DNA from 2 places in the Geodermatophilus sp. SYSU D00742 genome. Region 1 is predicted to be linked to the other one. Evidence: riboswitches for the same ligand, from Rfam matches in the RefSeq annotation. Region 1 holds a riboswitch; the other holds the start of a gene.
What was found. A riboswitch is a leader RNA that binds a small molecule or an ion and turns the genes downstream of it on or off. The one in region 1 is predicted to bind cyclic di-AMP.
Positions count from the first base shown of each region.

Region 2: it holds a riboswitch for cyclic di-AMP, as region 1 does, so the genes downstream of both, ACI78V_RS20610 (C40 family peptidase) here and ACI78V_RS14345 (hypothetical protein) in region 1, are expected to answer to the same signal.

Region 1 covers NZ_JBJGYJ010000019.1:43,382-50,277, reverse strand. Annotated here, with positions in the region: gene ACI78V_RS14360 (sugar kinase) at 1-339, shown strand, start outside; gene ACI78V_RS14355 (dihydrodipicolinate synthase family protein) at 342-1,226, shown strand; gene ACI78V_RS14350 (C-terminal binding protein) at 1,241-2,194, shown strand; cyclic di-AMP (ydaO/yuaA leader) riboswitch at 2,345-2,494, shown strand; gene ACI78V_RS14345 (hypothetical protein) at 2,781-3,701, shown strand; gene ACI78V_RS14340 (ArsC/Spx/MgsR family protein) at 3,718-4,092, opposite strand; gene ACI78V_RS14335 (SDR family oxidoreductase) at 4,486-5,502, shown strand; gene ACI78V_RS14330 (alpha/beta fold hydrolase) at 5,520-6,305, opposite strand; gene ACI78V_RS14325 (WhiB family transcriptional regulator) at 6,521-6,856, opposite strand.
Region 2 covers NZ_JBJGYJ010000041.1:13,598-20,493, reverse strand. Annotated here, with positions in the region: gene ACI78V_RS20625 (PP2C family protein-serine/threonine phosphatase) at 1-353, shown strand, start outside; gene ACI78V_RS20620 (cyclase family protein) at 409-1,200, shown strand; gene ACI78V_RS20615 (thiamine pyrophosphate-binding protein) at 1,197-2,846, shown strand; gene ACI78V_RS20610 (C40 family peptidase) at 2,895-4,043, opposite strand; cyclic di-AMP (ydaO/yuaA leader) riboswitch at 4,059-4,201, opposite strand; gene hppD (4-hydroxyphenylpyruvate dioxygenase) at 4,374-5,600, opposite strand; gene ACI78V_RS20600 (Lrp/AsnC family transcriptional regulator) at 5,766-6,284, shown strand; gene ACI78V_RS20595 (MFS transporter) at 6,257-6,896, opposite strand, start outside.

The sequences.
Region 1 (6,896 bases):
GGCTGGGACGACGACACCTGCCTGGAGCGCCTCGCCGACGCCGGGCCCGCCGAGGTGGTGCTCAAGCTCGGTGCGCGCGGCTGCGCGGCCGTGGTGGACGGCCGGCGCCTGACCGCCCCGGGGTTCCCGGCGCGCCAGGTCGACCCCATCGGCGCGGGCGACGCCTTCGCCGCCGGCTACCTCGCCGCGACGCTGTGGGGCCTGGACCCGGCGGGCCGGCTGCGCACCGCCAACGCCATGGGCGCCTTCTGCGTGCAGAACCTGGGCGACTACGAGGGCCTGCCCAGCCGCCGCGAGCTCACCGCGTTCCTGGACCGGACCGTCGACCTCGGGAGATGACGATGCAGCCGGACGACCCCGCCGGCGTCCTCGAGGGTGTCTACGTCGCCGCCGTGACGCCCTTCCGCGACGACGAGCGCTTCACCATCGACGTCGACTCCTACCTCGCCCACGTGCAGTGGCTCGCCGGGCACGGGGTCACCGGCGTCATCCCGTTCGGCACGAACGGGGAGGGACCCTCGGTGTCCCCGCGGGAGAAGCGGGCGGTCCTCGCGGCCCTGCTGCCGGCGGCGGGCCCGCTGCACGTCGTCCCGACGGTCGCCGAGGGGAACCTGCCGGACACCCTCGACCTGCTCGCCGAGCTGCAGGACCTGCCGGTCCGCGCGGTGATGGTGCTGCCGCCCTACTACTTCCGGCCGGTGGCGGCCGAGGGCCTGCGGGTGTTCTACGAGCGCGTGCTGGCCGCCACCCGCCACCCGGTCGTCGCCTACCACATCCCCAAGTACGCGGTGCCCGTCCCGGCCGAGCTGGTGGCCGCCCTGCCGGTGTGGGGGGTGAAGGACTCCGGCGGCGAGCCCGGCTACGCCGAGGCCGTGCACGCGGCGGGCAAGGGCGTGCTCGTCGGCACCGAGGACGACCTGCCGGCCCGCCTGCTCAGCGCCACCGGCTCGATCTCCGCCCTGGCCAACATCGTCCCCGAGCAGGTCGTCGCGCTCTACGGGCACGTCCGCGGCGGCCGGCCGGCGGAGGCGGCCTCGTTGTCGGCCCACCTCCAGCAGGTCCGGGCGATGACCAAGCAGTACGCCGGTCCCGGGGTGCTCAAGCGGGTCGCCGAGGCGCGCCACGGGCACCGGATGGGGACCGTGCGCCCGCCGCTGGTCCCCGTCCCGCCGTCGTTCGACGCCGTGGCCGCCGCCGAGCGCGCCGTGGCGGTCCCCGTCGGCTGAAGGAGGCTCCTCCGGTGCGGGTGCTCGTCACCGACGCGGACTACGGGGTGCTCGACATCGAGGCCGAGGTCCTCGGCGCCGCCGGGCACGAGCTGCTCACCGCGCAGTGCCGGACGCCGGCCGACGTCGTCGCGGCCGCCGGGGACGTCGACGCCGTCCTCGTGCAGTACGCGCCGATCACCGCCGAGGTCCTGGCGGCGTTGCCGCGGCTGCGGCTGGTGAGCCGCTACGGCGTCGGGGTCGACGTGGTGGACCTCGACGCCGCCCGCAGCCGGGGCGTGTGGGTGTGCAACGTGCCCGACTACGGCACCGCCGAGGTCGCGCTGCACGCGGTGGCGATGCTGCTCGCGCTGCTGCGCAACCTCCCCGAGCACGACCGGCAGGTGCGCGCCGGGAACTGGGACCACCGGGCCGGCGGGGTCCTCCCGCGCCCCGGCGCGCTGACCCTCGGCGTCGTCGGTCTCGGCCGCATCGGGCGGACGACGATGGAGCGGGCGGCGCCGTGGTTCGGGGGCTGCGTGGGCTACGACCCGCACCTCCCGGACGACGCGTGGCCGCCCGGCGTCGAGCGGGTCGGGCCGGAGGAGCTCTTCGCCCGCAGCAACGCGGTGACGCTGCACCTGCCCCTGACCCCGGAGACACGGGGCCTCGTGGGGGAGGACCTGCTGGCCCGGCTGCCGCCCGCGTCCTACCTGGTCAACACCGCCCGCGGAGGTCTCGTGGACCTCGACGCCGTCCTCCGGGCGCTGGAGGACGGGCGACTGGCCGGGACCGCCCTCGACGTCCTGCCGGAGGAGCCACCGCCGGCCGGTCATCCGCTGCTCGGCCACCCGCGCGCCCTGCTGACACCGCACGTCGCCTGGTACTCGGCGCAGGCGGAGGTGGAGCTGCGGCGCAAGGCGGCGGAGAACGTCGTCACGTGGGCGCGGACCGGCCGGCCGGCCTACGCCGTCGTCGAGGGACGCTGACGCGCCGGCGCCCTACACGTCCCGGCCGTCGACCGGGCGCTCCGCGACGTGCATCACCCGACGAACCGACGGCTCACGATTGTCACAACTGCATAACGGCGGTTACGGTGGGTGAGTCCGGTCGATCGTCACGCCCCGCCCGGGGCACCCGAACGGACGCCGCCGAGTCGCCCTCCGGGGCGAGCCGGGGACCCATCGCAGTACTGGGGTGAATCCACTCCCGGGCCCACGTCCGGAGAGGTAGGGCTGCTTCCCGCCCGAACCCGTCAGCTAACTCGGTAGGCGGCCATCGGAAGAACGGAGAGCGGCCGGATGGCGCGCCCCTGCCCTGCAGCACGACCCTGCCCGACCCGGTACCGCCGGAACAGGGTGCGCCCGCGCAGCTGACCGCGCGCGACCGTCACTGACGCACGCCTCCCCGCGGGTCCACCCCCGAGCACCCTCGCTCGACCGGCCGACCGCCGCTTCCCCGGTGACCCGCCCCGGCCTGCTGACGACCGCAGCCCTCACCGCCCGCTCACCCCTCGCAGCCCGCCGCGCCCCCGCGCGTGCCGCTGCGCCCGCACACCTCGGAGCACACCGCCCCATGGACCCCCGCACCACCACGTCCGGCCGCCGCGGCTCGTCGACCCGCTCGCACCGCCGTCCGCCGTCGGCCGTCCGCCGTCCCGGCCTGTACCTGGGCGCGGCCACCGCCGGCGCCCTCGTGGTCAGCGTCCTGTTCGGCGCGGACCCGGCCGCGCAGGCCGAGGCCGGCCGGTCGGAGTCGGTCAGCGTCGCCCAGCAGCTGGGCCTGACCGCCGACTCCGTCCCCCCGGCCGAGGCGACGCCGGACCTCCAGCCGCTCGAGCAGCTGACCGCCAGCCGCAGCACCCGCGAGGCCGAGCAGACCGCCGCGCAGCAGGTCCAGGCCGCCGCCGACCAGGCCGAGCTCGACCGCCGGAGAGCCGAGGCGGAGGCCGCCGCCCGCGCCGCCGCCGAGGCCGCGGCCGCCGAGGCCGCGCGCGCCGCCGAGGCCGCGCGGGCCGCCGAGGCGGCTGCGGCTGCGCAGTCCGCCGAGGCCGCGAGGGCCGCCGCGGCCGCGCCGCCGCGCTCCGCGGGGTCCGCGCCCACCGCCGCCGCCGCGTCGGGCAGCGTCGCGGCGACCACGGTCGCCCGCATCACCAACACCGCAGGGGCCACCAGGCCCGCCGCGCAGGCGGCCGCCAACGCGGTGGTCAGCAACGTGCCCGGCGCCGCCGGGATCACCATCGGCGGCACCCGGCCCAGCGCGGCGGACCCCGGCGGCCACCCGTCCGGCCTGGCGCTGGACTACATGACCAGCTCCTCGCTGGGCGATGCGATCGCCGCCTACCACATCGCCCACTGGAACGAGCTCGGCGTCGAGTACGTCATCTGGAAGCAGCGGATGCTCAGCTCACCCAACGGCTCCTGGAAGCCGATGGCCGACCGCGGCAGCCCGACCGCCAACCACTTCGACCACGTGCACGTGAACTACCGGGGCTGAGCCCGGAGCACGTCGGTCACGGCTGCCCGGCCGCGTGGCGGGCGGCCGTGACCACCTCGGTCAGCGTCTGGTCGTCGCGAGCGACCCAGGCGCGGCCGTCGTCGGTCAGCACGATGGGGCGCTGGATCAGCCGCGGGTGCTCCACCAGCAGGCGGATCCAGGCGTCGGCGTCCCGGGGCATGTCCCGGAGCCCGAGCTCGCGGGCGAGCGGCTCGGACATCCGGGCCACGTCCCACGGCTGCAGCGCGAGCGCGGTGAGTGCGGCGCGCAGTTCCGCCTCGCTCGGCGGGTCGTCGAGGTAGCGGCGCAGCGTGTACTCGACCCCGGCCTCCTCGAGTCGGTCGCGCGCGGTGCGGCACTTGGAACAGGACGGGTTGAACCAGACCTCCACGTACCGACCCTAGGGTGCGCCCGGGGGCCGTCGACGTCGTCCACGGCGAGCGGCATCGCGGGGCCGACCCCGGCGCCGTGGGGCACGGCCGGGCAGACGTCCTAGACATCTGTTGCGGTGGCGGGGCGCCGCCTGCATGCTGGTCGGCGGGCGGGGCCCTGGGGCGTCCCTCGGGTGCGCCCCGCCCGCCAGCGTGCGAAGCGCGTTTGCCGTGTCCGGTCCCGGGGCACCCAGCGCGCGAACCGGCCCCGGCGTGGCCGTGGAACCCCCGCGCCGGGGCCGTGGCGCGTCCGGGGCCCGGGGGTCCGGCCGCACCGGCGCCCGCCACTGTCGTCGTGCTCACATCCGGCCGACACGCCCATCGGTCCGGCGACCGCCGGGTAGGGGGCGGTCATGGCACGGACACGGTTGAAGCCGGTACGCGAGCAGGTCGTCGTCGTGATGGGCGCGTCGAGCGGGATCGGCCGGGCCACCGCCGCCCGGTTCGCCGCGGACGGCGCGAGGGTCGTCGTCGCCGCCCGCGGACAGGCCGGGCTCCGGTCCCTGGTCGAGGAGATCCGGACCGCCGGAGGACAGGCCTGCGCGGAGGTCGCCGACGTGACCGACCCGGCGCAGGTGCGGCGGGTGGCGCAGCGCGCGGTCGACGAGTACGGCCGGCTGGACACGTGGGTGCACGCCGCCGCCGTCCTGCTGGTCGCGCCGTTCAGGGAGACGACGCCGGAGGAGTTCCAGCAGGTCGTCGACGTCAACCTGATGGGGCAGGTCCACGGCGCCATGGCGGCCCTCCCGCACCTGGGGCGGCAGGGCGGGGCGTTCATCTCGATCTCGTCGATGGGCGCCCGGCGCGGGGTGCCCCTGCAGACGGCCTACTGCGCGTCCAAGCACGGCATCGACGGGTTCCTCGAGACGCTGCGGACCGAGGTGCGGCGCGAGGGCCTGCCGGTCAGCGTCACCCAGGTCCTCCCGGCGACGATCAACACACCGCTGTTCGACCAGGCGCGGACCAAGATCGGGGTCAAGCCCGTCGCCCCGCCGCCGGTCTACCAGCCGGAGGTGGTCGTGGACGCCGTCCTGTACGCCGCGGCGCACCCGGTCCGGGACCTCGTCGTCGGCGGGTCGGCCAAGGCGCTCATCCTCGGTGAGCAGCTCGCCCCCCGCCTGGTCGACGAGCTGATGACCCGGTTCGGCTTCGAGGCGCACGACACCGGCCGGCCGAAGTCCGCCGATGCCCCGGACAACCTCTTCGCCCCACTGGACGCCCACGACACCGCCCACGACGGCTTCGAGCAGGTGGCACGGCCCCGCAGCCTGTACACGTCGCTGCAGATGCACCCCCTGGTCAACCGGATCCCGCTGGCCGCCGAGGCGCTGGCCGCGGCGGGGTTCGTCCTCCGGCCGCTGCGCCGGTAGCGGGCGCCGCGCCGGCATCAGGAGCGGGCGGCGGCCGCGGCCTGGTCCACCAGCCGGATCACGCGCTGCGGGACGTCGGCGACGGCGCTGTGGCCGGCGAGGGGCAGGAGGCGGAACCGGGCGGCGGGCACCAGCAGCGCCAGCCACGCGGCCTGGCTGAGCGTGAGGACGTCGTGGGTGCCCTGCGCGATGACCACGGGGCAGCCGACCGCCTGGTAGTCGATCGTGGTCTCGGGCACGACCGCGTGCCGCACCAGCCGACCGAAGTCCTCGGCCGCCGCGAAGGCGCGCACCAGCGCCACCGCCTCGGCGGCCGGCGTGCGCCATCCCCGCGCGCGCAGCACCGCCAGCGCCATCGTGCGGGGCAGGGCGGCGCGCAGCAGCGGGTCCGCGACCGGGGCGAGGGCGCGGAAGCCGAGGCGCGAGGCCGCGAGCAGGGCGGCCTGCCAGGCCCGCTCCGGCGGCGTGAGCGGTCCGGTCGGCGCGATCGCGACCACCGACCGTGCCCGCTGCCGCCGGGCCAGTTCGAGGCCGACCCGACCGCCGAGGGAGACACCGAGCACGTGCGGGACGTCGACCCCGCGACGGTCGAGCTCCTGCTCCACGGCGTCGGTCAGCGTCGCGACGTCGGGCCGGACGTCGGCGGGCAGCGCGGGGGAGCTGCCGTGGCCGGGCAGGTCGAGGGCGAGCACGTCGTAGCGCCCGGCGAGCTCGGGGACCACCGCCCCGAACTCGGCGTGCGTGCTGCCCAGGCCGGGGAGCAGCAGCAACGGCGCCCCGCTGCCCTCCCGGTGCCCGTTCACCGGCGGGAGCGGCCTCGACCTGTCCACCCGGGCCATTGAACGACGCCCGCCGTTCCCGCGCTCGCGGGGCGGCCGGCTCCGGGGAGGCCCTGCACACGGACGGCGTCCGCCGGCCGGCGGTGCCCGCCGACCGGAGTCACGCGCGTGCCGGCCCGGCCGGGAGGAGTGTCTGCCCCGGCGGACGTGCCCCGACGCTGCGCGGTCCGCGGGAGCGGTCAGGCGCTGAGCGGGTCGCGCCGCTGCAGGCGCAGCCGGCGCCGCTCCCGCTCGGACAGCCCGCCCCAGATGCCGAAACGCTCGTCGTTGGCCAGGGCGAACTCCAGGCACTCGGCGCGCACCGCGCACCCGGTGCACACCCGCTTGGCCTCGCGGGTGGAGCCGCCCTTCTCGGGGAAGAACGCCTCGGGGTCGGTCTCGGCGCACAGCGCGTCCAGCCGCCAGGCCTCGTCGCCGGCGGACGGGGCGTGCCACTCCGGCACCGTGGACTCCGTGGCCGCAGGCCCGGACGGGTCGGTCAGCAGGGTCAGGGACGGGCGGGGGAAGGACGGCACAGGAAGCTCCTCGGGTGGTCAGTGCGGCGTACCGCCGTGA
Region 2 (6,896 bases), on a different contig from region 1:
ACCTGCCCCCGCTCCTCCTGCACGCCGACGGGCGGGTCGAGGCGCTGACCTCCCGGCCGGAGACCCTGCTGGGGACGGAGTCCGCCCACTCACGGACCGACTCCGTCGCCGAGCTCGCCGCCGGGGACACCCTGGTCTTCTACACCGACGGCCTCGTGGAGCAGGGCCGCAGCGGCATCGACGAGGGGACCGAACGGCTGCTCGCGGCGGTCGGGTCCATCGGCTGCGTGCCGGTCGACGAGCTGTGCGACGCGCTGCTCGGCCGCATCGTCGGCGGCCGCCCCGACGACGACGTCGCGATCGTCGCCGTGCGCTGCCACCCCCAGGACGGCGGAGCCGCGCCGGCCCCCTGACCACGGGATACGGCATGCTCGGGCGGCCCCGAGTTCCGCCGTCGAAGGGACGCCCATGTCCGCCCTGTCCGGTTTCGCCGCCGCTCTGACCGGTGGCCGCATCGAGGTCGTGGACCTCACCGCCCCGCTGTCGGCGCAGACGCCGGTCATCCAGCTGCCCGAGCCGTTCGCCCAGACCGCGCGCTTCGAGCTCGAGGAGCTCAGCCGGTACGACGACCGCGGTCCGGCCTGGTACTGGAACAACTTCCGCACCGGCGAGCACACCGGCACCCACTTCGACGCGCCGAACCACTGGGTGACCGGGCGGGACGGCGAGGACGTCGCCTCGGTGCCCCCGCAGCGGCTGATCGCCCCGGCCGCCGTCCTGGACTTCTCCGCGCAGGCCGCCGCCGACCCCGACTTCCTCCTCGAGGTCGAGCACGTGCGCGCCTGGGAGGCCGAGCACGGGCCGTTGCCCGACGGCGGGTGGCTGCTCTACCGCACCGGCTGGGACGTCCGCAGCGGCTCGCAGGAGGAGTTCCTCAACGCCGACGACGCCGGCCCGCACACCCCGGGCATCTCGCCGGACTGCGCCCGCTGGCTGGCCGAGGAGGCGCCGGTCGTCGGCCTGGGCGTGGAGACCGTCGGCACCGACGCCGGGGCGGCGCACTCCTTCGACCCGCCGTTCCCGTGCCATGCGGCGCTCATGGGCAGCGGGAAGTACGGCCTGACCCAGCTGCAGAACCTCGCGCAGCTGCCGCCCACCGGGGCGGTGCTGGTGCCGGCCCCCCTGCCGATCGTCTCCGGCTCCGGCTCGCCGGCGCGGGTGCTGGCCCTCGTCGACCGCGGACAGGACGGGCGCGGATGAGCCGCAGCACCACCGTCGCCGAGGCCGTCGGGGCCGCCCTGGTCGGCTGCGGTGTCGACGCGGTCTTCGGCGTCGTCGGCTCGGGCAACTTCGCCCTCACCAACGCCATGGTGGCCGCGGGCGCGCGGTTCGTCGCCGCCCGCCACGAGGGCGGCGCGGCGACGATGGCCGACGCCCACGCCCGGATGACCGGCCGGCCGTCGGCGCTGAGCGTGCACCAGGGCTGCGGGCTGACCAACGCGATGACCGGCATCGCCGAGGCGGCCAAGAGCCGCACGCCGCTGCTGGTCCTGGCCGCGGAGGCGTCCTCGCCGACGTCGAACTTCGCCGTCGACCAGGCCGCGCTGGCCGCTGCCGTCGGCGCGGTGCCGATGCGGGTGACCTCCGTCGGCGACGCGCTGGACCAGGTGGCCGCCGCCGTCGGCACCGCCGTCCACGGCCGGCGCACGGTGCTGCTGAACCTCCCGCTGGACGTGCAGGTGCAGCAGCTCCCGGTGCCACCCGGTCCGCCGCCGGTGCCGTCGCCACCGGAGCCGGTGGTCACGCCCGAGCACGTGGAGCGGCTGGCGCACGCGCTGCGGCACGCGCGGCGGCCGGTGTTCGTGGCCGGCCGCGGCGCCCGCGGTCCCGCCTCCCGCGCGGCGCTGGCGGCGCTGGCCGAGCGCTGCGGCGCCCTGCTGGCCACCTCGGCGGTGGCCAAGGGCCTGTTCGCCGGGGACCCCTGGTCGCTGGACGTCTCCGGCGGTTTCGCCTCACCGCTGGCCGCGGAGCTGATCACCGGCGCCGACCTCGTGGTCGGCTGGGGGTGTGCGCTGAACATGTGGACGATGCGGCACGGCCGGCTCATCGGCCGCCACGCCGTCGTCGTCCAGGTCGACGACGACCCGACGGCTCTGGGCGTCCACCGCGACCTCACCTTCGGCGTGGTCGGCGACGTCCGGCGGACGGCGGAGGCGGCGGCCGCCCTGCTCGGGGACGGGACCGCCGTCGGCTACCGGACCGCGGACGTGCGCCGGTCGATCGCCGAGCGGGTGCGGTGGCGGGACGTGCCGTTCACCCCGCTCGGCGGCGCCGGCCGCATCGACCCCCGCACGCTGACCATCGCGCTCGACGACCTGCTGCCGGCCGAGCGGGTCGTCGCCGTCGACTCGGGGAACTTCATGGGCTACCCGAGCATGTTCCTCGACGTCCCCGACGAGGACGGCTTCTGCTTCACCCAGGCCTTCCAGTCCGTGGGGCTGGGGCTGGCCTCGGCGATCGGGGCCGCCGTGGCGCGGCCGGACCGGCTGCCGGTGGCCGCGCTGGGCGACGGCGGCGCGCTCATGGGGGCGTCGGAGCTGGAGACGGTGGTCCGGCTGGGCCTGCCGATGGTCGTCGTGGTCTACGACGACGCCGCCTACGGCGCCGAGGTGCACCACTTCGGGCCGGAGGGGGCGCCGCTGGACACCGTGCGGTTCCCCGACACCGACCTGGCCGCGATCGCCCGCGGCCACGGCTTCGTGGGGGTCACCGTGCGGGGTGCGGAGGACCTCGCCGCGGTCGCCGAGTGGGTGGCCGGCCCGCGGACGGCGCCGCTGTTCATCGACGCGAAGGTGGCCGCGGACGAGCCGTCGTGGTGGCTCGAGGAGGCCTTCCGCGGCCACTGACGCACAGCCCCGTGGGGCGGGGACGGCCGTCTCCGCCCCACGGGCGGGTCAGCCGGCGATGCGGCGGGCGCTGTTGTAGCCGCCCATCGAGTCGATCGACGCGACCTTCACCGGCTGGCCGTAGGTGGAGGCGTGCACCATCTGCCCGTTGCCGACGTAGATGCCGACGTGGCTGACCGGGCTGTAGAAGAACACCAGGTCACCGGGCTGCAGCGCCGACCGGGAGACCGGGGTGCCCATCGCCGACTGCATCCGGCTGGAGTGCGGGAGGCTGATGCCCGCCGCGGCGTAGGCGTACTGCACCAGCCCCGAGCAGTCGAAGGAGTTCGGCCCCGCCGCGGCCCAGACGTAGGGGTCGCCGCGCTGGGCCAGCGCCATGTCGACGGCGGTCCGGGCGGCCGCGCTGCCGCCGGCGCCGGTCGGCGCCGGGGCCGGCGCGGGAGCGGCGGCCGACCGCGCGCCGGCCCCGGCCGCCGGGGCCGGTGGCGCGGCGGGCGCCGGTGCCGGCGCTGCCTCAGCGGCGGCCGCGGCCGCAGCGGCAGCAGCGGCCGCCTCCTCGGCCGCCCGGCGCTCGGCGGCCTCCCGCGCCGCGCGCTCCTCCTCGGCGACCAGCCGGTCGTACTCGGCCTGGAACTGCGCGACCTGCCGGTCCAGGTCGGCCTGCCGCGCCGCCACCTGGTCGACCAGGGCCTGCGCGTCGGCGGCCGCCTGCTCGGCGGCGGTGCGGGCCGCCTCGGCGTCACCGGCGGCCTGCGTGGCCCCGCCCAGGACGCCGTTGTTGTGGTCGGCGATGGTCTGCAGCGTGCCGACGCGGTCGAGCACCTCGTCGGGGGAGTCGCTGGTGAGCACGGCCGACAGCGTGCCGAGCCGGTCCCCGGTGAAGGCGCCGCGGGCCACCGCGCGCACCCGCTCGCGGGCGGTACCGAGCGCGGCCTCCGCGGCGGCCAGCTCCTCGCCGGCCGCGGTCGCGGCGTCCTGGCTGGCCCGCAGGCGCTCGCGCGCCTCGTTGAACTGCTCGGTGACGACCTCCAGGTCGTGGGCCCTCGCCGCGACGAGTGCGGCGGCCTCCTGCGAGGTGGCCGGGTCCTCGGGGGAGGCGGAGGCGGCGGGGAGGCTGGTGAGCGTCAGCCCGCCGGCGGCGACCAGGCCGACCAGGATGCGGGGCAGCGCGCGGGCAGGGGCGTGCGACGTCGCCATGGTGGGCGGGTCTGTCCTCTCTTCCACAGCCGCCTACCGAGTTAGCTGACGGGTTCGGGAGGGAAGTCGCCCGGCGTCCGGCGGCCCGGGCGGGCCGCGGACGCTTCACCCCAGTACTGCGGTGGGTCCCCGGTCCCTGGTGCCGGCGGAACGGGCCGGCGCAGGGTTCGGCGGCGTCCGGCCGGTGTCACCAGGGGGTGACGGAACGGCCCGTCCGGACGCCGTCACGCTAGGTCGGCGCCCCGAGACCGACAAACCGGACGAGGGGGACGCGCGGACACCCCGGGCGGTGCTCACCCGGGGTGACGACACCGCCCGGCATGAGCTGCCTCAGAGGTTGCCGCGGCGTTCCTGCTCGCGCTCGATCGCCTCGAACAACGCCTTGAAGTTCCCCTTGCCGAAGCCGAGGGACCCGTGCCGCTCGATGAGCTCGAAGAACACCGTGGGACGGTCGCCGGTGGGCCGGGTGAAGATCTGCAGGAGGTAGCCGTCCTCGTCGCGGTCGACCAGGATGCCGCGCCGCTGCAGCTCCTCCACCGGCACGCGGACGGTGCCGATGCGGGCGCGCAGGGCGGGGTCCTCGTAGTAGGAGTCCGGCGTCGGGAGGAACTCCACGCCCTCGGCGACCATCGCGTCGACGCTGGCGAGGATGTCGCCGGTGGCCAGGGCGACGTGCTGGACGCCCGGTCCGCCGTAGAACTCGAGGTACTCGTCGATCTGGGAACGCTTCCGCCCGGCCGCCGGCTCGTTGAGCGGGAACTTCACCCGGTGGTTGCCGTTGGCGACGACCTTGCTCATCAGCGCCGAGTAGTCGGTGGCGATGTCCTCGCCGATGAACTCGGCCATGTTCGTGAAGCCCATGACCCGGCGGTAGAAGTCCACCCAGTGGTCCATCGCGCCCAGCTCGACGTTGCCGACGACGTGGTCGACGGCCTGGAACAGCCGCCGGGGTGCACCGGGTCGCCGCTGGTAGGTCGACGTCCGCGCGACGTAGCCGGGCAGGTAGGGGCCGGAGTAGCGGGAGCGGTCGACGAGGGTGTGCCGGGTGTCGCCGTAGGTGGCGACGGCGGCCAGCCGGACGGTGCCGTGCTCGTCGCCCACGTCGTGCGGCGGCTCGAGGACGGTCGCTCCCTGCGCGGCGGCGTGCGCGACGCACCGGTCGACGTCGGGGACGGCGAGGGCGATGTCGACGATGCCGTCCCCGTGCCGGCGGTGGTGGTCGGCCAGCGGGCTGGCCGGTGAGTAGGCGCCCGTGACCACGAACCGGGCGGCGCCGGAGCGGAGCACGTAGCCGCGGGAGTCCCGGTTGCCCGTCTCCGGCCCGGAGTAGGCGACCAGCTCCATCCCGAACGCGGACTGGAGGAAGTGGGCGGTCTGGGTGGCGTTGCCGGCGACCCAGACCAGGGCGTCCCAGCCGCTGACCGGGAACGGGTCGGTGGTCGGGTCGTGCTCGACCAGGCCGACGAGCTGCCGGAGCTGGTCGGCGCTCAGCTCGGCCAGGCGCTCGTCGTCGGTGAGGACCTGCTCCAGGGTCCCCCGGGGCTGCGTGTCGGTCATGACGCCCTCCCGTGTGGTCCGTTCTCCTCCGATGGTGCGTCCAGCCCACCTCCGCGCGCCCGTGGTGGGCAAGATGGCTCGACCGAGCTGGCCGATCGGGGCAGCCGAGGTGCGCACAGCGGTCCCGAGCTGGTCAGATCGACCAGTCCGGCCGGAGGAGGAGCGGTGGCCCAGCAGCTCGACGCGCTCGACCTGGCGGTGCTCACCGCCCTGACCGAACAGCCGCGGGCCGGCGTGCTCGAGCTCTCCCGTCGGCTCGGGGTCGCCCGGGCCACGGTCCAGGCCCGGTTGCGACGCCTGGAGGAGACCGGCGTGGTCACCGGCTACGGCCCCGACGTCGACCTGGCCGCGGCCGGCTTCGGCGTCCAGGCGTTCGTCACCCTGGAGATCGCCCAGGGCGCGCTGGAGGAGGTCGCCGCCGACCTGCGGGCCGTCCCCGGCGTTCTCGAGGCCCACGTGACCACCGGTTCGGGGGACGTGCTGGTCCGGCTGGCCGCGGAGTCCCACGGCGCGCTGCAGGAGACGCTGGTGCGGCTGGGCCGCTCGCCCTCGGTGGTGCGGTCCACGAGCGTGGTCGCCCTGTCGGAGCTCGTGTCCCGCCGGGTGCTGCCGCTGCTCGCGGCCGCGACGCCGCGGCCGGGAGGGCGGGCGCCGGGCTACCGTGCCGGGGCCGCCGGGGGCTGAGCGACCGGGGCGCCGGTGGACCGGGGCAGCGCGAGGGCCGCGACCAGGCCCAGACCCAGCACCGCGGTGGTGACGCCGAACGCCACCTGGAAGCCGGCCACGTCGGTGAGCCAGCCCGCGGCCAGCGGACCGACGATCCCGCCGAGGTCGGCCGACATCTGGAACACCGCCACCACGCGGCCGCCGCGGGCCGGGCTGACGTCCCCCACGAGCGCGGCCGGCACGCTGGACAGCAGGGAGGCGGCCAGCCCGAACACCGCCATCGAGACCAGGAACGCCCAGGTCGCCGGTGGCAGCACCAGCACGGCGGTGGAGGCGGTGGCCAGCGCCGTCCCCAGGACCAGCGCGGGCCGCCGTCCCCAGGCGTCGGCGAGCCGCCCGGCGCGCAGCAGCCCGAGGGCCTGCGCCAGGGAGCCGGCCAGCAGGCCCAGGCCGGCCCAGGTGGCGGTGCGCCCCAGTTCCTCGGTGACGTACAGGGGGACCAGCGAGTTGCGGACGCCGAACAGCATCCAGCCCACGCCGAGGTTGGCCACCAGCGCGGCGAGGTAGACCCGTGACCGGAACGCCGCGCGCAGCGGCAGCGGGCCCCGGTCGGGGGCGGGGGGCGCCGGC